DNA from 3 places in the Streptomyces sp. NPDC002018 genome. Region 3 is predicted to be linked to each of the others. Evidence: riboswitches for the same ligand, from Rfam matches in the RefSeq annotation. Region 3 holds a riboswitch; each other region holds the start of a gene.
The links. Region 3 has a riboswitch for cobalamin ahead of cobN (cobaltochelatase subunit CobN). Riboswitches for the same ligand answer to the same signal wherever they lie in the genome.
Positions count from the first base shown of each region.

Region 1: it holds a riboswitch for cobalamin, as region 3 does, so the genes downstream of both, metE (5-methyltetrahydropteroyltriglutamate--homocysteine S-methyltransferase) here and cobN (cobaltochelatase subunit CobN) in region 3, are expected to answer to the same signal.
Region 2: it holds a riboswitch for cobalamin, as region 3 does, so the genes downstream of both, ACFYYH_RS17960 (cobalamin biosynthesis protein) here and cobN (cobaltochelatase subunit CobN) in region 3, are expected to answer to the same signal.

Region 1 is NZ_JBIASO010000008.1:300,386-308,162, forward strand. It holds gene ACFYYH_RS16185 (hypothetical protein) at 1-883, shown strand, start outside; gene ACFYYH_RS16190 (MFS transporter) at 924-2,291, shown strand; gene metE (5-methyltetrahydropteroyltriglutamate--homocysteine S-methyltransferase) at 2,363-4,747, opposite strand; cobalamin riboswitch at 4,911-5,164, opposite strand; gene ACFYYH_RS16200 (enoyl-CoA hydratase/isomerase family protein) at 5,243-6,382, shown strand; gene ACFYYH_RS16205 (TVP38/TMEM64 family protein) at 6,454-7,155, opposite strand; gene ACFYYH_RS16210 (DNA alkylation repair protein) at 7,384-7,777, shown strand, end outside.
Region 2 is NZ_JBIASO010000009.1:348,744-356,520, forward strand. It holds gene ACFYYH_RS17955 (cobyric acid synthase) at 1-345, opposite strand, end outside; gene ACFYYH_RS17960 (cobalamin biosynthesis protein) at 342-1,406, opposite strand; cobalamin riboswitch at 1,439-1,578, opposite strand; gene ACFYYH_RS17965 (hypothetical protein) at 1,717-1,947, opposite strand; gene ACFYYH_RS17970 (anion permease) at 2,034-3,278, opposite strand; gene ACFYYH_RS17975 (class II aldolase/adducin family protein) at 3,454-4,119, shown strand; gene ACFYYH_RS17980 (alpha/beta hydrolase) at 4,208-5,335, shown strand; gene ACFYYH_RS17985 (hypothetical protein) at 5,559-6,941, shown strand; gene ACFYYH_RS17990 (hypothetical protein) at 7,286-7,777, shown strand, end outside.
Region 3 is NZ_JBIASO010000006.1:363,065-370,841, forward strand. It holds gene cobN (cobaltochelatase subunit CobN) at 1-1,644, opposite strand, end outside; cobalamin riboswitch at 1,678-1,826, opposite strand; gene ACFYYH_RS12960 (cobalamin biosynthesis protein CobG) at 1,890-3,638, shown strand; gene ACFYYH_RS12965 (precorrin-8X methylmutase) at 3,668-4,294, shown strand; gene ACFYYH_RS12970 (precorrin-2 C(20)-methyltransferase) at 4,387-5,991, shown strand; partial or broken gene ACFYYH_RS12975 (cobalt-precorrin-6A reductase) at 5,979-6,896, opposite strand; gene ACFYYH_RS12980 (cobalt-precorrin-5B (C(1))-methyltransferase) at 6,989-7,777, shown strand, end outside.

The DNA.
Region 1 (7,777 bases), on a different contig from region 3:
GCAGTATCCCGTGCCGGGCCAGCACGGCCAGCCCGGCCAGCCGGGTCCGCCGGGACCCCCGCAGGACAAGAAGAGGACGACCGTCATCGCCGTCGTCGCGGCGGCGGTCGTGGTGGTCGCCGCCGCGGGCACCGCGTTCTTCGTGCTGAACTCCGGTGACGGGGCGGCCGACAAGGCCGCCGACGACCCCACGTCCTCGTCCTCCGCCCCGGAGCCCGCGGAGCCGAGCGTCGAGGTGTCCGGCGACAACCCCCGCGCCGGCGGCGAGAGCAAGCCGCAGATCACGGGGTGGAAGGTCGTGACCAACCCCAAGCACGGGACGCAGTTCGACGTCCCCGCCGACTGGGAGGTCGCGGGCACGGGTGTCATATCCGGCTTCGAGGACCAGAAGAAGAAGGACGGCCTGCCCGTCATATCCTTCTCCGCGCCCGCCTTCTACAAGTCCAAGTGGTGCTCGCAGGACACCAACCGGGACGGAAAGATGGAGGACAGCGGTCTCGGCGGCACCGGCACCAAGGGCGGCCAAGGCGCCAAGGACACGGCGACGGCCGCGAAGAACGAGGCGGGAAGCTGGGCCTGGGCCGCGTACGCCCAGCAGGAGCCCGAGGCCACGGTGAAGGAGAAGGTGAAGGTCACCGCGGCCCAGCCCTACACCACCACGTCCGGGCTCACGGGGCACTACGCGACGGCCGCCACCTCGGGTGTGACGAAGAAGAACAAGTGCGACACCGAGGGCAAGTCGATCGCCTTCACCTTCACCAACGCCAAGGGCGACTTCGCGACCTGGGTGCTCTACGCCAACAAGGACGTGCCGGACGAGATCCCGGACGCGACGATCAAGAAGATCATGAGCACCGTACGGCTGGCGGGGGCGTCGTCGTAGTCGACTGGCGTTCGGGCGCGGACCCGGGGATAGTCCCCGGGTGAACTCTCCCGCCGCCTCGGGCCCCCGTACCGCCCGCCGCCCCGTACGCCGTCCCGCCTGGGCCGGCCGCAACTACACACTGCTGACCGCCGCGGCGGTCGTCACCAATCTGGGCAGCCAGGGTGCGCTGGTCGCGGCGGCGTTCGCGGTGCTGGAGTCGGGCGGCGACGCGGGCGACGTGGGGCTGGTGGCCGCGGCCCGTACGGTTCCGCTCGTCCTGTTCCTGCTCATCGGCGGGGCGCTCGCCGACCGGCTGCCCCGGCACCGGGTCATGGTCGCGGCCAACGCTCTCAACTGCGTCTCGCAGGCCTCGTTCGCGGCGCTCGTCCTCGCGGGCGAGCCGCGGCTCTGGCAGATGATGGTGCTGGCGGGCCTGGGCGGTACCGGTCACGCCTTCTTCGGCCCGGCCTCCGAGGGCATGCTGATGTCCAGCGTCGGCGGCGAACACGCGGGCCGCGCCTTCGCCCTCTACCGGATGGCGATGCACGGTGCGGGAATCGGCGGCGCGGCCCTGGGCGGCGCGCTCATCGCGGCGTTCGGGCCCGGCTGGGCCCTCGCGGTCGACGCCGCCGCCTTTCTGGTGGCGGGGTCGCTGCGCGCCTTCCTCGATGTCAGCCATGTCCCGGCCCGTGAGCCCGGCGGCGGGATGATCGCCGATCTGCGCGAGGGCTGGCGGGAGTTCGCCGGACGGCCATGGCTCTGGAGCATCGTCCTCCAGTTCGCCGTGGTCAACGCGGTCGTCTCGGCGGCCGAGGCGGTGTACGGACCGCTGGTCGCCCGGGACGAGCTGGGCGGACCCGGCCCCTGGGGGCTGGCGCTCGCCGCCTTCGGCGCGGGCACCGTCGGCGGCGCCCTGCTGATGATGCGCTGGCGCCCGCGCCGGCTGCTGCTCGCGGGCACCCTCTGCGTCTTCCCGCTCGCCCTTCCGTCGGCCGGGCTCGCGGTGCCGCTGTCCGCCGGGGGGCTGGCGGCGGTGATGTTCCTGACGGGTGTCTGCGTCGAGGTCTTCGGGGTGAGCTGGATGACGGCGCTGCACCAGGAGATCCCGGAGGAGAAGCTCTCCCGTGTCTCGGCCTACGACTGGCTCGGCTCGATCGGCATGATCCCGCTGGCCACCGCGCTGGCGGGACCGGCGGAGAGCGCCTTCGGGCGCGGCCCCGCGCTCTGGGGCTGCTCGGCGCTGATCGTCCTGCTGACGGCCGCGGTCCTGACCGTGCCCGACGTACGACGGCTGACCCGCCGCACCGAGAAGGCCGCGGAGGCACCGGCACCGGCACCGCCGGCCGGGGAAACCCCGGCCGGCGCCCGGGTCCGGCCGGCGGAGCGATCGCCGGACGGGAGGGAACTCAGCCCGTCCGGCGATTGAGCCCACCCGGTGGCCGCGGCCCTCTCTCAGGAGAGGCCGCCCCCGGACCTCAGGAGAAGCGGCCCTGGACCTCAGGAGAAGCGGCCCCGGACCGTCCGGGCCGCGGCGACGAGATTCTCCAGGGACGTACGGACCTCGGCCCAGCCCCGCGTCTTCAGCCCGCAGTCGGGATTGACCCACAGCCGCCGCGCCGGGATCGCCTCCAGTGCCGTGCCCAGCAGGACGGTCATCTCCTCGGCCGAGGGCACCCGCGGTGAGTGGATGTCGTACACCCCCGGGCCGGCCTCACGCGGATAGCGCGCCGCCGCCAGCTCGTCGGCGACCCGCATATGGGAGCGGGCGGCTTCCAGGCTGATCACATCGGCGTCCAGGTCGTCGATGGCCCGGAGGATGTCACCGAACTCCGCGTAGCACATGTGTGTATGGATCTGGGTGTCGGGACGGACACCGGCCGTGGTGAGCCGGAACGCCTCGGTCGCCCACTCCAGATAGGCCGGCCGGTCCGCCGCGCGCAGCGGCAGGGTCTCCCGCAGCGCCGGTTCGTCGACCTGGATGACGGCGGTGCCCGCGGCCTCCAGATCCGCGACCTCGTCGCGCAGCGCGAGCGCCACCTGCCGGGCGGTCTCGCCCAGCGGCTGGTCGTCACGGACGAACGACCAGGCCAGCATGGTGACCGGGCCGGTCAGCATGCCCTTGACCGGACGGTTCGTCAGCGACTGCGCGTACGCCGTGGTGGCGACGGTCATCGGGGCGGGCCGCGAGATGTCCCCGGCCAGGATCGGCGGGCGGACATAGCGGGTGCCGTACGACTGGACCCAGCCGTGCCGGGTGGCGAGATACCCGGTCAGCCGCTCGGCGAAGTACTGCACCATGTCGTTGCGTTCGGGCTCGCCGTGCACCAGGACGTCGAGACCCGCCTTCTCCTGGAAGGAGACGACCTCGCGGATCTCGGCCTCGATGCGCTCGTCGTATCCGGCCTCGTCCAGCCGCCCCGCCCGCAGTGCGGCGCGCGCCGTACGCAACTCGTCGGTCTGCGGGAACGATCCGATGGTGGTCGTGGGCAGCGGCGGCAGTCCGAGCCGTGTCTGCTGGGCCACGGTGCGCTCGGCGTACGGCTGGTCCCGGCGGACGTCCGCGTCCGTCACCGCCACCGAGCGGGCCCGTACCGCGGGATCGCGGGTGATCGCGGAGGAGGCGCGGGAGGCCAGATCGGCGCGGTTCGCGGCGAGCCGGGCCGCGACGGTGTCGGTGCCCCGCCCCAGGCCCCGGGCGAGGGTGACGACCTCGTCGGTCTTCTGGCGTGCGAAGGCCAGCCACCGGGTGAGCTGGGGATCGAGATCCCGCTCGGCGGCGCTGTCCAGCGGGACATGGAGCAGCGAGCAGGATGTCGACACATCGACCCGGTCGGCCAGGCCGAGCAGGGTGGCGAGGGTGGTCAGCGAGGCCGCGAGGTCGTTGATCCACACATTGCGGCCGTCCACCACCCCGGCGACCAGCCGTTTGCCGGGCAGTCCGCCGACCGCCGCGAGATCCGTGAGATTGACGGACGCGGGGCCGGTGAAGTCCAGCGCGAGCCCGTCGACGGGTGCCCTCACCAGCACGGGGAGGGCCTCGCCGAGGCGGTCGAAGTACGACGCCACCAGGAGCTGGGGCCGGTCGGTGAGCGCGCCGAGGTCCCGGTAGGCGCGGGCGAGCGCGTTCAGTTCGGCGCGCGTACGGTCCTGGACCAGCGCGGGCTCGTCGAGCTGCACCCAGGCGGCACCGGCCGCGCGCAGATCGGCCAGGACCTCCGCGTACACCGGCAGCAGCCGGTCGAGCAGGGTGAGCGGCTCGAAGTCGGCCGCCACACCCGGCGCGGGCTTGGCGAGCAGCAGATAGGTGACGGGGCCGACGAGCACCGGCCGGGCGGTGTGGCCGAGTGCGAGGGCCTCACGCAGCTCGGCGACCTGCTTGGCCGAGTCCGCGGTGAAAACGGTGTCGGGGCCCAACTCGGGCACGAGGTAGTGGTAGTTGGTGTCGAACCACTTGGTCATCTCCAGGGGCGCGACATCCTGGGCACCGCGCGCCATGGCGAAGTAGCCGTCGAGCGGGTCCGCCTCGACGGCGGCCCGGTGTCTGGCCGGGATCGCGCCGACCATGACACTCGTGTCGAGCACATGGTCGTAGTACGAGAAGTCGCCCGTGGGCACTTCGTCGAGACCGGAGTCGGCCAGCCGGCGCCAGGTGTCGCGGCGCAGTCCGGCGGCGGTCTCCCGCAGCGCGTCCGCGGTGACCCGGCCCTTCCAGTACCCCTCGACGGCCTTCTTCAGTTCCCGGTCGGCGCCCTGGCGCGGATGGCCGAGGACGGTGGACCCCGGCCTCGGCCGTGCCGCCGATGCCGGCGCGGATGCCGATGTCGATGTCGATGCCGACGCCGGATGTGACCGGGATGCCGCGGCTGCGGACGTGGATGTCACGGGACTCTCCTTCGCGAGTCGTGCGGGAACGATCCCGGCGGAACCCGAGGGAGACGAGGAAACGGAGATGGGGGCGGTGCCGCGCTCCACACGGCCATGTGTCACGCCCGCCCGCCCGTATCCGCCGACCCGCCCACGAGGTCACCGAGATCTCCGTGTGCGGTGCTCGCACACGGGCAGTGGCAGGTCTTCGGACTCATGGGCACGCCTCGTGGCCGTAGCCGTTGGCCGTACGGATGACGTACGGACCGGTACGAGGCTCCTACTGGCCGTCGCTTCCCGGACGGAGTGCGTCCAGTGCGTATGACGGCGGTCGTTCCCACTCACCGCTGCGGGGCAGTCCCGGATTTCCACCGGGTTCCCTCTTGCGACGCGTCTGCCTGGCGGGCAGGGCGAACCGACTGCGTGTCCAGCCTAGAGGCTCGGGTGAGGAGGCGGCCAGCCCGGTCCACGGAACGGACCCGACGGATTCCGGCGTGGCGGATACTGGGCGGCATGGTCCACGACGACGAACCGGTACTGCTCGGCCGGGCGGGCCGCGCCGCGCACATCACGCTCAACCGCCCCCGCGCCCTCAACGCCCTCACCCACCCCATGGTGCGGCGGATCTCGGAGGCCCTCGCGGAGTGGGAGGACGACGCGAGCGTCACCGCGGTGATCATCTCGGGCGCCGGCGAGCGCGGGTTGTGCGCCGGGGGCGACATCCGCGCGATCCACGAGGACGGGCGCTCCGGAGGCTCCGCCTCGCCCGCCTTCTGGCGCGACGAGTACCGGCTCAACGCCCGTATCGCCCGCTACCCCAAGCCCTATGTCGCGCTGATGGACGGCATCGTGATGGGCGGCGGAGTCGGTGTCTCCGCACACGGCAGCCATCGGATCGTCACCGAACGGTCGGTGGTCGCGATGCCGGAGACCGGGATCGGCCTGGTCCCCGATGTGGGCGGCACCTTCCTGCTCTCCCGCGCGCCGGGTGAGCTGGGCACGCATCTCGCCCTCACCGGAAGGGCGGTGGGCCCGGCGGACGCCCTGCTCTGCGGGCTCGCGGACCGCTTCGTCCCCTCGGAGCGGCTGGCCGGTCTGCGGAACGCGCTGGCCGGACCCGGGGTGCGCGAGGCGGCGGACGTCGGCGGGACGGTACAGGGGTACGCGACGACCGCGCCCGAGGGCCAACTCGCCGCGGACCGCGAGTGGATCGACGTCTGCTACGCGGCGGACACGGTGGAGGAGATCGTCGAGCGGCTGCTCGGCAGCGGCGGGCCCGCCGCGAAGGAGGCCGCCGAGACGATCCTGACCCGTTCGCCCACCGCGCTCAAGGCGACCCTGGAAGCGATGCGCCGGGCCCGTCGGCTGCCGACGCTGGAGCAGGTGCTCGACCAGGAGTACCGCGCCTCGTGCGCCGCGCTGACCGGCCACGATCTGCTGGAGGGCATCCGCGCGCAGGTCATCGACAAGGACCGCAGGCCACGGTGGTCACCGAGGGAACTGGCCGGGGTCTCCGAGGCCGATGTGGCACGGTTCTTCGCCCCGCCGCCCGGCGGCGACCTCGGACTCGGCCCCGCGCTCGGGGACGGGGCCGGGGACGGGAAGGGGGCCGGGGCCGGAGCCGGAAGCAAACCCGGCGACGGAACTCCGTAGAGAACGGACCTTTGCAGAGAACGGGCCCCGCGAGGGGAGGCCCGCGCGCCGGAGCGGCGGCGGGTCCCGGGTCAGCGGCGGAGGTGGTGGCGCTTGCGCCAGGCGACCACCGCCGCGACCAGACCGGAGAGCACGATGAAGCCCATGGCGATCAGGAACACCGGTGAGGTCGGCGAGGCGGCCCGGCTCCCCGCGACCACATAGGCCGCGTTGTTGGGGATCGAACCGATCAGCGTCGCCAGCAGGAACGGCGCCCATCGCATACGGGAGACGGCCGCGCAGTAGTTGCTCGGGCCGAACGGCACTCCGGGGAAGAGCCGGATCGCCAGCATCGACCGGAAGCCGTGGGCGCTGAGCTGACGGTCCGCCGCCGTCAGCCAGCGGCCCCGCAGCAGCGGACGCAGGGCCTCCTGGCCGAGGAAGCGGCCGAGCCCGAAGGAGAGCGCGGCGCTCAGCACCGTCCCCGCCAGCGCGGCGGCCAGCCCGATCGTGGAGCCGAGGAGCGCCCCGGCCGCGATGTTGAGCAGCGGACGCGGTACGAACGCCGTCACGCACAGCCCGTACGCCACGACGAACAGCACCACGGCGACGCCTCCGCCGACCTGGGGCGGCCAGCCGTCGGCCAGCAGCTTCTGCGGCTCGTACAGCAGCACCACGACGGCCGCAGCGGCCAGCAGGGCCACGAGCACGGAGAACCGCGCCCAGGGCGAGAGAAGGGCCCGGTAACAACGGAGCGCGAGGCTTGGCGAGGACCGGGAGACGGGTGCGAGCACCCGGCGAGCCTAACCGACGAAGATGGCCGGGTGCCGGGCGCGGGATGGCGGGCACGCCCCGCGCGGCACAACAGGGCGAGCGCCCCGGCGGCGAAGTCGCAGGTCCGCGCGGGAATGGGCGGAGGGCCCGCGCGGGAACGGGCAATTCCGCACGGGAGGCGGATCCGCCCCTTCCGCGGGGAGGGTGGATCCGCGCCCGATGTCCGAGGGGCGCCGTAGGGTGCCCGTATGACGACGTCCGCGGTCACGCAGAAGCCGCCCGTGCCGGACAGCGCGCTGGCCGACACCGTGCTGGAGCGGCTCACCGCCGTGTATCCCACGGCGGCCGATCCGGTGCGCGCCGGGAAGTCCTTCGCGTACATGAAGGGGATCGCGCCGTTCCTGGGCATCGCCACCCCGGAGCGCCGCGCGCTGTCCCGTTCGGTCCTCGCGGGCACCGCGCGCCCCGACGAGACGGACTGCGCGGCGATCGCCCTGCGCTGCTGGGAGCTGCCCGAGCGGGAGTACCAGTACTTCGCGGTCGACTATCTGCGCCGGTACAGCGGGCGCTGCTCGTCCGGGTTCCTGCCCGTCGTACGCCATCTCGTCACCACCGTCCCCTGGTGGGACACCGTCGATCCGC
Region 2 (7,777 bases), on a different contig from region 3:
GCCTCCCGGGCTGCCGAAGAAACCCCGGGCGCTCAGCTCGCCCACCGGCCGCCCCATCAGCACCACTTGGCTGCTGCGGTCGCCACCGGGCTTCAGCAGCACGGGATTCATCAGCGCCGTCGGCTCCACCCGGGCCGCCTGCGCCTGCATCGCCTGCGCCCGTCCGATCTCCGCGCCCTCGCGCGTCACGAACGAGTTCAGCGACATGTTCTGCCCCTTGAACGGGGCGACCTTCACCCCCCGGCGTACGAGCCACCGGCAGATCCCCGCCGTGACGACGCTCTTGCCCGCGTCCGAGGTGGTCCCGGCCACCAGCAGACCCCCGCCGCGCCCGCCCCGGCTCATCCCAGTCCCCTTCCCGTGTCCGCCGCACGGCGGCGCAGCGCGCCGTACGCGAACCGGCCGGCGGCACAGACCGCGAGGGCGTATCCGCCCACCCGGCGCGACAGCCGCACGGCCCGCTCGATGTCGGCCGTCGTCACGGGCCGCCCCTCACCGTTCAGTACGGGCCGGTGCTCCACCCGTCCGCCGTACGCGAGTGTCCCGCCGAGCCGTACGCCCAGCGCGCCCGCGAACGACGCCTCCACCGGGCCCGCGTTGGGGCTCGGATGCCTGCGCGCGTCCTGCCGCACCGCCCGCAGGGCCCCGCGCGGATCGTCACCGGCGACGGCGGCCAGGGCGGCGGTCAGCCGGGCGCCCGGCCAGCCTGCCAGATCGTCGAGCCGGGCCGACGCCCAGCCGAACCTGCGGTACCGGGCGGACCGGTGACCCACCATCGCGTCCAGCGTGTTCACCGCGCGGAATCCCACCAGTCCGGGCACGCCCGCGATCGCCCCCCACACCAGCGCGCCCACGACGGCGTCCGAGGTGTTCTCGGCGACGGACTCCACGACGGCGCGCGCGAGTTGCTGTCCGTCCAGTGCCTGCGGGTCACGCCCGCACAGCCGTGGCAGCCGCTCCCTGGCCAGCGCGAGGTCCCCGGCGGTGAGCGCGGCGCCGATCGCGCGCGCCTCCCGGCCCAGGGAGGTGCCGCCGACGACGGACCAGGTGGCCAGGGCGGTCAGCGTGACGGAGGCGGCACGGCTCTCCGGGATGCCTCCTCCACCCCGTACACCCCGTACACCCCGTACTCCCCGTGCTCCCCGTGCACCCCGGGCCGCGAGGACCGCGAGACCGGCGGCGCCTCCGGCGCACACCAGCGTGTGCAGCGTGCCCCAGCCTCGGTGGTCGTGCCACAGCGCCCGTTCGACGGCCCCCGCCGCCCGGCCGAACGCGGCCACCGGATGCCCCCGGCGCGGATCGCCGAACAGCCGGTCGCCCAGGAGCCCCAGGGCCGCGCCGTACGCGAAGACCCGCTCGGCGGTCGCACCGCCGCCGCGCACGGCGGCCGAACCGCTGCCAGGCATGGCGAAATGTCCTCACTCAGGGTCCGCGCCCCGGCTCGACGTGATGCGGCGGCGAGAGTTCCTGGCTCCTGGGACAGTTCCCAGTGACAGTGGCGGGACCGCGCCGGATTCGCACCGGCTTCCTCTTCTGCCGCCGTAATGGCCCCGGCAGTCCACCACGCCCCGTGAACACCCGTCAACCCATCCCTGACCTGCGGCGGGACAGTGTGCGAAGCCCCACATCGCCCCGTAAGGGCCGGGGCGATGCGGGGCGAGGCGAGGCGAAGCGGGACGGGCGGGACGGGCGGGACGGGCGGGACAGGGGCGGGGGTCAGGCGACGATCAGATAGATCCCGTACGCCACGGCCGCCGCGCAGAGGGCGAAGCAGGCGTACGCACCCGTGCGCGCCAGCGCCGCCGTGCCCGTACCGCCGCCCTGCGCGACGGCGGACTCGCGCCTGGCGAGACCCACGATGCCCAGGGTGAACAGGCCCACGAGGGCGACGGTCGCCACGAGGCTGACCCCGAAGACGGAGCCGAGTGCTGCCCAGTCGATCTTCATACGTTCTTTCCTTAGACCGAGGCGGTTCGGACCGCGATGGTTCGGACCGAGAGGGTTCGGATCGAGATGGTTCGGACCGGGACGGTTCAGACCGAGGCGGTGCGGGCCGGCTCACCGGCGCCGCCCGGAGGGGACGGGATGGTGGCCGAGAGGTCCTGCGCGGCACCGGCCGTGGGGGGCGGGGCGACGGCCGCGACGCCGTTGGCCACGGCGTCGGCGGGCTCCCCGGCCTCGTTCTCGGTGACATTGGTGTGGTCGACCGGGCGGCGGCGCGAGGCGAGCCAGATCGCGCCGGAGAACGCCACCAGCAGCGCGGCGACGACCGCGACGCCCCAACTGCCCTGGCCGGTCAGGAACTCCGCGCAGGCGGCGACCAGACCCGCGGCGGGCAGGGTCAGCCCCCAGGCGATGAACATCCGGGTGGCGGTGGACCAGCGGACCACACCGCCCTTGCGGCCGAGGCCGGCGCCCATCACGGCCCCGGAGCAGGACTGGGTGGTGGAGAGCGAGAAGCCCAGGTGGGAGGAGGCCAGGATGACGGTCGCGGCGCTGGTCTGGGCGGCGAAGCCCTGCTGCGGCCTGAGATCGGTGAGGCCGGTGCCCATGGTGCGGATGATGCGCCAGCCGCCGAGATACGTACCGAGCGCGATCGCCGTGCCCGCGGAGACGATGACCCACATCGGGGGGTTGGAGCCGGGCGCGAGCACCCCGCCGGTGACCAGCGCGAGCGTGATGACGCCCATGGTCTTCTGCGCGTCGTTGGTGCCATGGGCGAGGGAGACCAGACCGGCGGAGGCGATCTGCCCCGCGCGATAGCCCTTGGCGGTGGCCCTGTCGTCCGTACCGCGGCCGATGCGGTACGTCAGCCGGGTGGCCAGCAGCGCCGCGAGACCCGCGACGACCGGAGCGGCGAGCGCCGGGATGAGCACCTTGGTGATGACGACACCGCCGTTGACCCCGGAGGCGCCGACGGACATCAGGGTGGCGCCGATCAGTCCGCCGAAGAGGGCGTGGGAGGAACTGGACGGCAGGCCGAGCAGCCAGGTGAAGAGATTCCAGAGGATGGCGCCGACGAGCGCCGCGAAGATCACTTCTGTCCGGATGCCGTTCTCGTTGATGAGCCCGCCGGAGATCGTTCTGGCGACCTCCACGGAGAGGAACGCGCCGACCAGATTCAGAACGGCGGACATGGCCACCGCGGTCTTGGGCTTCAGGGCGCCGGTCGAGATGGTCGTCGCCATCGCGTTGGCGGTGTCATGGAAACCGTTCGTGAAATCGAACACGAGCGCCGTCACGATCACGATCGCAAGCAGCAGTGTGATGTGTTCCATTTACCCAGGCAATCGTTCGACGTAGGGGGCCTCGGTGAACGTAGGGAGTCAGGGTGAACGGAAGATGAACTGCGCAGGGCTTCGCGGTGTCTCCCGCTGACGTCGGCGTGGATCTGTTCGGATGATCGGGAGAACGGTGTACGACACGCCGGGACACTCCTGGCAGGATCGCCGTATGACCGATCAGCAGAGCCGGGACGCGATAGCGGGGGCCTGGCAGGACTTGGTGCACACGGCCCGCAGGACGGCCGCCGAGGGGCTGGTCGTCGGCACCTCGGGCAACGTCTCGGTACGGGTCGGCGGACTCATCCTGGTCACGCCGAGTGGAATTCCCTATGAACAGCTCGGTCCCGGGGACGCCGTCGGGGTGAATCCGGACGGCCGGCAGGTCCTCGGTGAATTCACCCCCACGAGTGAGCTGCCGCTGCATCTCTCCGTTTACCGGAGCACACCGGCGCGGGCCGTGGTCCACACCCACGCCGTGCATGCCACCGCCGTCTCCACGCTCGTCCCCGAACTGCCCCTGATCCACTACATGGCGGCGGCCTTCGGCGGACCCGTCCGGGTCGCTCCGTACGCGCTGTACGGGACGGACGAACTGGCGGCGGGCATGCTCGCCGCCCTGCGGGACCGGACCGGCTGTCTGCTCCGGAACCACGGCACGGTGACCTACGGCGCCACCCTCGCCCAGGCCTACGACCGCACGGCCCAGCTCGAGTGGATGTGCCGCCTCTGGCTCACCGCCTCCTCGGTGCCGGGCCGCACCCCCTCGCTGCTCTCCGAGGACCAGCTCCGCGAGGCGGGGGAGAAGCTGAGGGGCTACGGCCAGCCCGGCCGCTGATCCGGCGGCGGCCCGTTCCCCGCCGCTCGCGTACCCCGACGGACCGCGCCCGGTGGCCGGGGCGGCCGGGGGTGACGACACTGGGACCGTGCGTCCCGCCACAGCGACGGCAGCGGCCGTCTCCACAGTGATCGGAGTCGGTGCGGCCGCGGTCGCGGCCGGCCGGCTCGCCGGCGATGCCGCGCTCAAGGCGTCACCGGGGCGGCCCCTGCCCGGCGACCCCCGGCTCACCGTGCACGCCACGGCGGCGGGACAGATCACCCTGACCCGCTGTCTCGCCGCCCTGCGCCCCGGTGTCTACGGGATCGGGAACCGGGGCGTCCACGCGGTCGTCGGACCCGTTCTGGAGGGCGTCCCGCACCCCGCGGACACCGTCGTACGGAGACTGGAGCGGGTCGGCCACGGCACCCTCGTCCCCGGTACGCGCGTACGCCTCACCCCCCAGGTCCACAGCGGCGACCCCACCACCGCGCTCGGCCTCGACCACCGCGAGGAGCGGGTGCCGGGCGAACTCGGCCTCCTGCCCGCCTGGTTCGTACCGGGAGCGCGGGACACCTGGGTGATCACCGTGCACGGTCTCGGCACCACACGCGAGCACCCCCTGAACGTCATGGAACTGCTGGCGGGGCTCCAGGTCCCCGTCCTCGATCTCGCCTACCGGGGCGACCCCGGCGCTCCCGGCTCCCCGGACGGCCTCGGTCATCTCGGCGACTCCGAGTGGCGCGACCTCGACGCGGCGATCCGGTACGCCGTCCGCTACGGCGCGGAGCGGGTCATCCTGTACGGCTGGTCCACCGGCGCCACGATGGCCCTGCATGCCGCCGCCAACTCCGCGCACAGCGAGCGGATCTCCGGGCTGGTGCTGGACTCGCCCGTGCTGGACTGGGAGGCCACCCTGCGGGCCCTCGCCACCGCCCGGCGCACCCCCACCCCGCTGCTGCCGCTGGCCGTCAGGGCGGCCCAGGGCAGGACGGGACTCCACGGCGACCGGCTGCTCCAGGCCGCCGACCCGCGCAATCTGCATGTGCCCACGCTGATCATCCACGGGCCCGACGACACCCTCGCCTCCTGGGACCCCTCCCGCGAACTCGCCGCCCTGCGCCCCGGACTGATCGGCCTCCACGCCGTGGCGCACGCTCCGCACGCCGCGATGTGGAACGCGGACCCGCCCGGCTACGAGGAAGCGCTCCGCCGCTTCCTCACCCCTCTCATGTAGCCGTCCATCAGGCCTCCTCCGTCCCGTCCGCCTCCTCGCCCCGGTCGGGCCGGGGAGACTCCCCCCGGTGTTCCGGTAGCGACAAAACAGGTTCCGTTTGGGCTTTCGGGCGGTCACCGGGAAGACTGCTCCCGTGACGTCCCGAAAGCCTGATGAGCAATTGGCGCGCAACTCCAGACTCCGACTCGTCCGCCCGAGGCCGTTGACCACGGCCCGACGGGCTGTGACCGACGGCCGTAACAGGCCGGCACCCCGGCCGCCCGAGGGCACTCCGCCCGCCGCGGAGCTGGCCCGCCAGGCCAGGGAGGTCCTCGCCGACGCGGTGCGGATCGCTCGCTGGGCGGCCGTCGACCGGGGCTCCGGCACGGGTTCCTTCGACGTGCCCGCCCAGGAACGGGCCGCCGCCGCGCTGGAGCTGACTCCGGAGCAGGTGCGCGCGGGCTGGGACCGCGCGCGGCTGGCCGGGCTCGTCGAGCTCCACGGCGGCACCGTGAGACCCGGCTGGCGGCTCCAGGCGTGGGACCGCGACGACAGCGCCGTCCAGCGCGGCTGGGTCGCCCTCTTCGACGCCTGGTCGCTGGTGCACCCGGCTCCCGAGGATGTCGCCGCCGCCACGGTCGCCGAGGTCGTCGAGGCCGTCCCCCAGGTGCTCTCGCTGCTCCAGCTCTCGGCCGGACCCGTACTCGTGCCGGCCCTGCTCGATCTGCTGCGGCAGCGGGTGGCGGAACTCCACGAGGAGCGCTGCGAGGTCCCGTACGGACCGCCGCCCGTGCCCGACGAGTCCCCGGCCGACGGGTCCCAGGCCGACGGGTCCGTGCCCGCCGCGTCCGCGCCTGCGGAGCCCATGGCGGCCGAGCCCGCGGCCCCCGAGCCCCTGGACGAGGCCCTCCTTCCCCCGCTGCTCGACTGGGCCCTCGAAGGCCTGGCCGCCGTCGGCGCGCTCACCCTGGGGGAGGGCCAGGCGACCCTGACCCCGCTCGGCAACTGGGCGGTCTGGGTCAAACTGGAACAGATCTGTGTCGCCGCCCAGAGCCCCGCCGGCAATATCGAACAGTCCGCCCAGCACATGCTGCGCGGCTGTGCCCGGCTCACCCCAGGACCGGCCCGCGCCGAATACCGGGCCTGGCTCGCCGCCCGTACGGTCGGCAGTGCCGTCACCGAACTGCTCACCGTCGCACGGGGCGAGGACGCGCTGCTGCGCGGACTGGCCTTCGAGGCGCTGCGCGTCGTCGGCGCCCCCGCCGAGGCGGGCGTACGGGCGGCGGCCGACGAGCCCTCGCTGCGCCCCTACGCGCTGCTCTGGCTGGCGGAGTACGAGGGCGCCGACCCCGACGACGCGGCCGACGTCCTCACCCGCGAGGAGTCGACCTGGCTCTGGGTGGACACCGCCGCGGCCGTCGCCGACCACGGCGAGAGCGATCTGCTGGTCCGCCATCTCGACTCGGCCGTGCAGGGCAATGTGCCCGCCCTGCTGGACGAGGTCCGGGCCGTCGGCCACCCCCGTACCGTCCAGGTCCTGGTCGCCCTGGCCGCCGCGCACCCGGATCCCGCCCTGGCCAAGGCCGTGCGCCGGGCCGCCTTCCAGGTGCACACCGGAGGCTCCTGACCCGCCGCCCGCCGCCCGCCGCTGTCGGCCTCGCCGCCGTTCACCGCGCCGCCGCCGTCGCCCGCCGCCGCCCGCCCGCGCGGCGGCGCCGGGCGGGGGAGCCTGGGGCGGGGGACCGCCTCCCGGCCCCCGCCCCGGACCGCCCGGACGCCCCGGACCGCGCCGGGCCGTCGGTCCCGAGGCCGAACGGGCGATGTGTCCCGCCGGGATCGCCCTGTCCCGGCAGGTCCCGGCCCCGTCCGCGCGGCCCCTGACTACGCTCACGCCTGATCGAGACCGGTGGTACCGGACTGCGAGCGGCGAACGGCGCGAGCAGCGAAGAACGCACAGGGACCGGGGGAGCAGTGACCGTTCCGTCCACGACCGCGACGCCGACCGTCGCGACGCCCACCGCGTCCGCGCCGTCACCGGAGAGCGGCGGGGGACCCGGCGGAAGCGGAGACAGCGGCGCGACACCCCCCACCTCCACGCGGCGCCGGCGCGCACGGCGCGGCCTCCGGCTCGCGCTCGCCGTCGTCCCGGCCGTCCTCGCGCTCCCCCTGGTGACCGCCGCCCATCAGTCCCGGCACGCCCCCTTCGGTGACCAGCTGACCGTCCACGCCCCGCCGGCCCCCGCCCCGCCCGCCGCCCAGGACCCGGTCCTGCGCACCGAGGGCCCCCGCGTCGAGGCACACGATCCGCACTCCGGCGCACTGCGCTGGGTCCATGAGCGCACCGGTCGCCGCCCCCTCGCCGTCACGGCGGCACCCGGTCACGCCTTCGCCCTGTGGAACGACGGCCTGGTCACCGACACCGAGAGCGCCACCGGCCACGCCGTCCGCTGGCACCGCGCCCTC
Region 3 (7,777 bases):
GCCGTCCGGGTCGCCGCCCGAGGCGACCCGGCTGCGGTCCACGAACATCGCGCCGGGCGGCGGCCCCCAGTGCTCCTCCACGGACTCCCGGAGCGCGGCGGGGAGCTTCTCGTACCACCGCCGGTAGTCGGCGGCCGGGATACGGACCGGGTTCCGGGCGAGCTGCTCCTCGGTGAGCCACTCCTGGTCATGGCCGCCGGCCTCGATGAGCGCGTAGATCAGCTCGTCGCCGTCGCCCGACTCCAGACCGGGGACCGGCTCGTCCTCCGTACCGGTGCCGCCTGCGCCGGCCGCACCGGCTGCGCCGCCTGCATTGCCCGCACTGCCCGCACTGCCCGCACTGCCTGCACTGCCTGCATTGCCTGTGCCGGTCGTGCCGCCTGCGCTGCCTATGCCGCTCGTGCCGCTCGTGCCGCCGAAGTCATAGCCCTGGTCGCGCAGTTCACGCAGCAGGGCCACGGCGCTGGCGGGGGTGTCGAGGCCGACCGCGTTGCCGATACGGGAGTGCTTGGTCGGGTACGCGGACAGCACCAGCGCGACGCGCTTCTCCGCGTTCGGGCGGTGGCGCAGCCGGCCGTGCCGTACGGCGATACCGGCCACCCGCGCGGCCCGCTCGGGGTCGGCCACGTACACCGGCAGGCCCTCGGGGTCCAGCTCCTTGAACGAGAACGGGACGGTGATGAGCCGCCCGTCGAACTCCGGCACCGCCACCTGCGAGGCGGCGTCCAGCGGCGACAGTCCCTCGTCGCTCGACTCCCAGGTGGCCCGGCTGCTGGTGAGGCAGAGGGCCTGGAGTATCGGTACGTCGAGCGCGGCCAGGGCTCCCGCGTCCCACGCCTCGTCGTCGCCGCCCGCCGACGCCTCGGCGGGCCGGGTGCCGCCGGCGGCGAGCACGGTGGTGATGATGACATCGACGCCGCTCAGCTCCTCCAGCAGCTCCGGCTCCGGGGCGCGCAGCGAGGACACGTAGAGGGGGAGGGCGCGCCCGTCGGCCTCCTCGATGGCATCGCACAGGGCGTCCACGAAGGCGGTGTTGCCGCTGAGATGGTGCGCGCGGTAGTAGAGCACCGCGACCAGCGGCCGGCCGGCATCCGCGCGGCCCGCGACGGCGGGGCGCTCGGCCCGGCCCCAGGTGGGCGACGCAGCGGGCGGCTCGAAGCCGTGACCGGTCAGCAGGACGGTGTCGGAGAGGAAGCGGGCGAGCTGCTCCAGGTTGGCGGGACCGCCGTGGGCGAGATACGCGTGGGCCTCGGCGGCGATACCGATGGGGACGGTGGAGGCCTCCATCAACTGGGCGTCCGGGGCCTGCTCGCCGGTGAGGACCACGACGGGCGGCCGGTTCGTGACGGGCGGCCGGTCGGCGGCGGTGTCGGCGGCGCTGTCGCGGTCGTCGGTGTCGGCGGTGTCGCGGCGGGCGGCGGAACGGCCGTCGGTAGCGCCTTCCCCAAGGAGGAGGTCGATCCCGTCCTGCCAGGCGCGCAGTCCGCCGAGGAGCCGTACGACGACGAGGTCGACGCCCTCCAGTAGCGCGGGCAGTTCGTCGAGCACGAGCCGCGCGGGGTTGGCGTACCGGTACGGGACCGGACCGCCCGCCGCACGGGCGCTGAGCAGATCGGTGTCGGACGTCGACAGGAGCAGGATCATGCGGCGTCTGCCTTCCTCGGGGTCCGCGCCCCGGGCGGTAGGGAGGACGGCGGGAGTTCCTGGCTCACCCGGCTGCTGCCGGGCTCACAGTGGCGGGACCGCGCCGGATTCTCACCGGGCTTCCTCCCCTGACGCCGTCGCTGGCGTTGACGGGCACCGGACCCGCCGTCTGCATAGTAGGTGCAGCAGGTCACGGGCGGGGAGAGCGCCCGGCCGCCCAGGATGGGGCGCGGGGGTACGTGGGTATGCTCGCCGCCATGCCGCCCACCTCGCCAACACCCGCCAACCGGGACGAAGCTCCCTCGCGGGCCTCCGTCCCGGATCCGGTGCGGGCATCCGCTTCCGGTTCCGTGCGGGTTCCCGTCCCGGGCTCCGTGCGGGCTTCCGCTCCCGGTTCCGTGCGGGTTCCCGTACGGGAGGGTGGTGACGCCTGCCCCGGCGCTCTGCGGCTGCACGGCGCGGACGACGGGTGGCTGGCCCGACTGCGGCTGCCCGGCGGGTTGCTGACGTACCGTCAGGCGGAGACGCTGGCGGACGCGGCGGAGCGCCTGGGCGACGGACATGTCGACATCACCTCCCGGGGCAATGTCCAGCTCCGGGGGCTGGGTACGGGTACGGGTACGAGTCCGGGCAGGGGCAGGGGCGCGGGCGCGGGCTGCGGCACCGAACTCGCCGGACTGCTCCACGAAGCCGGTCTGCTGCCCTCCGAACGGCATGAACGGGTACGGAACATCGTCGCGTCCCCCCTGTCGGGCCTCGACGGATTCGGCGGAGGCGCCCGGCACGGCGGACTCGGCGCCGGACAGCCGCAGTTGTGGGCCCGGGAACTGGACGGACTCCTGTGCGCGAGCGACGCGGCGACGGGTCTCTCCGGCCGCTTCCTGTTCGCGCTGGACGACGGCCGTGGGGACATGGCGGCCCTGGGCGCCGATGTGACGTTGCTCGCACGACCCGACGGCACGGCGACCGTACATACCGGAGCCAATCGGTCGGGGTTGCGGGTGAAGGCCGCCGATGCGCCGAGGGCCGCCCTCCTGGCCGCGGAGACGTTTCTCACGGTGGCGGAGGCGAGCGGCTCGGGCGCCTGGCGGGTGCGGGAGCTGCCGCCCGGCCACGCACTCGAACTGGACGCGGCGGTGGCGGCACGGCTGAGCCGAGCGGGCATCGTCGCGGAACCCGCCGTAGCCACGGAGCCCGCGAAGCCCGCGAAGCCCGCGAAGCCCGCGAAGCCCGCGAACGCCACGGCGTATGTGACGGCGTATGTGACGGAGGGCCCCGGTCACGACGGGAGGCCCCCGCTTCCCGGGCTCATCCGCTCCCCCGACGGCACCGTGGCCGTCTCCGTCCACGCGCCGCTGGGACGGCTGAGCGCGGCACAGTGGCGACTGCTGACCTCGGCGCGTGTCGCTCCCGGTCCGGCCGCCGCCCTGCGCGTCACCCCCTGGCGGGGTGTCATCGTGCCGGGGCTGGACCCGGCCACGGCCGACGACCTGCTGGAACGTTTCCGTACCGCCGGGCTGGTCACCGATCCCGCCTCCCCCTGGCACGGGGTCGGCGCCTGCACCGGCCGGCCCGGCTGCGCGAAGGCGCTCGCGGACGTACGGGCGGACGCGGCCGAGGCGCTGCGTCCGGCACCGGGCAGGCCGGGGGCGGGGGGCGACGCGCTCCCGGTCTACTGGTCGGGCTGCGAACGCCGCTGCGGCCATCCGCAGGGCGCCTGGGTGGATGTGGTCGCGACGGGCGACAACGCCTACCGCGTCTCCGTACGGGGCGGCACGACCGTGACCGTAACCGCGCCAGTGACCACGACCGCGCCGGCGACGGCAACGGTAACCGCGCCCGCGACGGCAACGGCAACGGCAACGGCAACCACGACAGTTGTCCCGACCATGACTACGACCACAACCACGACCGCGACCACGCTCGCGCTCGCGACCGGACCCCGACTCGCCGACGCGGTGGCGGCGGCACGCACAACCACAGTGACGAGATGAGCGAGACCACAGTGCCCAACGAGCCCACGGTGTTCGACTACGAGAAGGACGGCGCGGCGATATACCGCCAGTCCTTCGCCACGATCCGCGCCGAGGCGGACCTCGCCGGGCTGCCCGCCGATGTCTCCCAGGTCGCGGTCCGGATGATCCACGCCTGCGGCATGGTCGACCTGGTGCGCGATCTCGCGTTCACCCCCGGTGTCGTGGCCCGTGCCCGTGAGGCCCTGCGCGCGGGCGCGCCGATCCTCTGCGATGTCGCGATGGTCGCCAGCGGAGTCACCCGCAAGCGGCTGCCGGCGGCCAACGAGGTGGTCTGCACCCTGTCCGACCCGTCCGTCCCCGCCCTCGCCGCCGAGTTGGGGACCACGCGCAGCGCCGCCGCCCTGGAGCTGTGGCGCGACCGGATGGAGGGCGCGGTGGTCGCCGTCGGGAACGCACCGACCGCGCTCTTCCGGCTGCTGGAGATGATCGAGGCGGGCGCTCCCCGCCCGGCCGCCGTCATCGGTGTGCCGGTCGGTTTCATCGGCGCGGCCGAGTCCAAGGACGCGCTCGCCGGACACCCCGCCGGGCTCGAACACCTGGTCGTACGCGGACGGCGCGGGGGCAGCGCCCTCGCGGCGGCGGCCGTCAACGCGATCGCGAGCGAGGAAGAGTGAACGCGAACACAGCCCCCGGCCATGCCCCCACGAGCGGCCCCGGTACGGGGAGTCAGAGCCGTACCGGTCGCGAGAGCGGCGGCACCGGCCGGCTGTACGGGGTCGGCCTCGGCCCCGGCGATCCGTCCCTCATGACCGTGCGCGCCGTCCAGGTCATCGCGGAGGCCGAGGTGATCGCGTACCACAGCGCGCGCCACGGCCGGTCCATAGCCCGTTCCATCGCCGCCGGACATCTGCGCCCCGACCACATAGAGGAAGCGCTGGTCTACCCGGTCACCACCGGGACCACCGACCACCCCGGCGGCTACCAGGGCGCGATGGAGGACTTCTACGCCGAGTCGGCCGCCCGGCTCGCCGCCCATCTCGACGCCGGCCGCACGGTCGCCGTCATCGCCGAGGGCGATCCGCTCTTCTACGGCTCGTACATGCATATGCACAAGCGGCTGGCCGACCGCTATCCGACGGAGGTCATTCCGGGGGTCACCTCGGTGAGCGCCGCCGCGGCCCGGCTCGGCACCCCGCTCGTCGAGGGCGAGGAGGTCCTGACGATCCTGCCCGGCACGCTGCCCGAGGAGGAACTGACGGCCCGGCTGGCCTCTGCGGACTCGGCCGTGGTGATGAAGCTCGGCCGTACCTTCCCGGCCGTACGGCGCGCGGTCGAGCGGGCCGGGCGGCTCGCTGACGCGCGGTACGTCGAGCGCGCCACCATGAGCGGCGAGCGCACCGGCGCGCTGGAGGGCATCGACCCGGACTCCGTCCCGTACTTCTCGGTGGCGGTCCTGCCGAGCCGGGTCGACGCCCGGCCCGCCCCCCGGGAGACCGGTGATGTGGTGGTCGTGGGGACGGGACCGGCGGGGCCGTTGTGGCTGACGCCCGAGACGCGCGGCGCACTCGCCTCGGCCGACGATCTCGTCGGGTACACCACCTATCTGGACCGTGTTCCGGTCCGTCCCGGCCAGCGACGGCACGGCTCCGACAACAAGGTGGAGTCGGAGCGCGCGGAGTTCGCCCTCGATCTGGCGCGGCGCGGCCGGCGCGTGGCCGTGGTGTCCGGCGGCGATCCGGGGGTCTTCGCGATGGCCACGGCCGTACTGGAGGCGGCGTCGGCCGATCCGTACAGGGACGTGCCCGTGCGTGTGCTCCCGGGTGTGACCGCCGCCAACGCCGCCGCCGCGCGCGTGGGCGCCCCGCTGGGCCACGACTACGCCGTGGTCTCGCTCTCGGACCGGCTCAAGCCGTGGGAGGTCATCGCGGAACGCCTGCACGCGGCAGCGGCGGCGGACCTGGTGCTCGCGCTCTACAACCCGGGCTCACGCAGCCGTACGTGGCAGGTCGGCAAGGCCCGCGAACTGCTGCTGGAACACCGGGCCCCGGACACCCCCGTCGTCGTCGCCCGCGATGTGGGCGGGGCGGAGGAGAACGTACGGATCGTGCGTCTCGCGGATCTCGATCCGGCGTGGGTGGACATGCGGACGATCCTGCTGGTGGGTTCCTCGCAGACGGTGACGGTACGGCGCGCCGACGGCACCGGCCTCGGCGAGGAGATCGTCTGGACCCCGCGCCGCTACCCGGAGGCGCGGTCGGCGCCGGGCCCGGACGTCACCGCACCAGGGCCGGACACGGCGGGTCCGGATGCGGCAGGCCCGGACACGGCGGAGCCGAGCGCCTCGGGGCCGGGTCCGAGTCCGGAGAGCTGACGCAGCCAGGCGACCGCCTCCGCCACGGTGGCCGCCACGGCCACCCCCTCGGGGGTCGGCGGACGGCGGACGACGACGACGGGCAGGCCGGCCTCGCGGGCCGCGGCCAGTTTGGGCGCGGTGGCGGCGCCACCGCTGTCCTTGGTCACGACGGTGTCGACGCGATGGCGGCGCAGGAGCGCGCGCTCCCCGTCGAGCGTGAAGGGACCTCGGTCGAGGACGGTCTCCATCCGGGCGGGGTACGGCGGTTCCGGCGCGTCCACGGACCGGACGAGGAACCACGGTCCGTCGAGGCGGGCGAAGGCGGCGAGGCCCGTCCGTCCGGTGGTGAGGAAGACCCTGCGCGGCGGCCCCGGGAGCGTGGCCAGCGTCTCGGCGGCCTCCTCCAGGGAACCGACCGTACGCCAGTCGTCGCCCGCGACCGGCACCCACGAGGGGCGGCGCACCGCCAGCAGGGGAACATGGGCCACGGCGGCGGCGAGCGCCGCGTTCCGGCTGATCGTTGCGGCGAAGGGATGGGTGGCGTCGATGAGCGCGTCCACGCGGTGCTCGCGCAGCCAGCGCGCCAGCCCTTCGGGGCCGCCGAACCCGCCGATCCGTATCCCGCCGGGGGGCGGTACGGGCCGGGTGACACGTCCGGCGAGGGAAGTGGTGACACGGAACCCGGAACGGCCGGAACGGCCGGAACCGCCGGGTCCCTCGGAACCGCCGGTACCGGAAGCACCGCCGGGTCCCTCGGCACCGCCAGTACCGGACGCGCCGCCGGGCCGCTCGGTACCCCCGGGACCGTACGCGCCGTCGGAACGGTTCGCGCCGCCCGCGCTCCCGTCGCCGCACAGGCTCTCGGCGAGACGGCGCGACTCGGTGGTCCCGCCAAGGATCAGTACATGCGGCGGTTCACTCATCGGCAGCGGTCTCTCCACGGCTGAAGGGGACGAAGGACGGGACGGGACAAGAGGACCACGGGGACAAGAGGACGACGGGACAAGAGGACCATATGACCGAGGGCACGACGACGGGCGGGCGCCGCGCCCAGCTCAAGCACACGGGGCTGCGGCACGGCTGGACGACCGGTGCGTGCGCGACGGCGGCGACGAAGGCCGCGTACACCGCCCTGCTGACGGCCGAGTTCCCCGACCCGGTGACCATCACCCTCCCCAAGGGACAGACGCCGAGCTTCGCCCTCGCCGCCGAGGAACTGTCCGGCGTCCGGGCGATGGCCGGAGTGGTCAAGGACGCGGGCGACGACCCGGACGTCACGCACGGCGCCCTGATCCGCTCGACCGTACGGCTGCTTCCGCCGGGCTCGGGGGTCCTCTTCCGCGCGGGCCCGGGAGTGGGGACGGTCACGCGCCCCGGACTCCCCCTGGAGGTGGGCGAACCGGCGATCAACCCGGTCCCACGTCAGTTGATGCGTGCCCAGGTCGCGGAGTTGGCGCGGCACCACGGTGGCACGGGCGACGTGGAGATAACGGTCTCGGTCGACAACGGCGAGGAGATCGCCCGTTCCACCTGGAATCCGCGCCTGGGCATCCTGGGCGGGCTCTCCATCCTCGGGACGACGGGCATCGTGGTCCCGTACTCCTGCTCGGCCTGGATCGACTCCATCCGGCGGGGCGTGGACGTGGCCCGCGCGGCGGGCCGTACGCATGTGGCGGGGTGTACGGGCTCGACCTTCGAGAGGACGGTCCTCGCCGCGTACGCCCTGCCCGAGGACGCCCTGCTGGACATGGGTGACTTCGCCGGAGCGGTCCTCACCTATCTCCGCCGCCACCCGGTGCCCCGG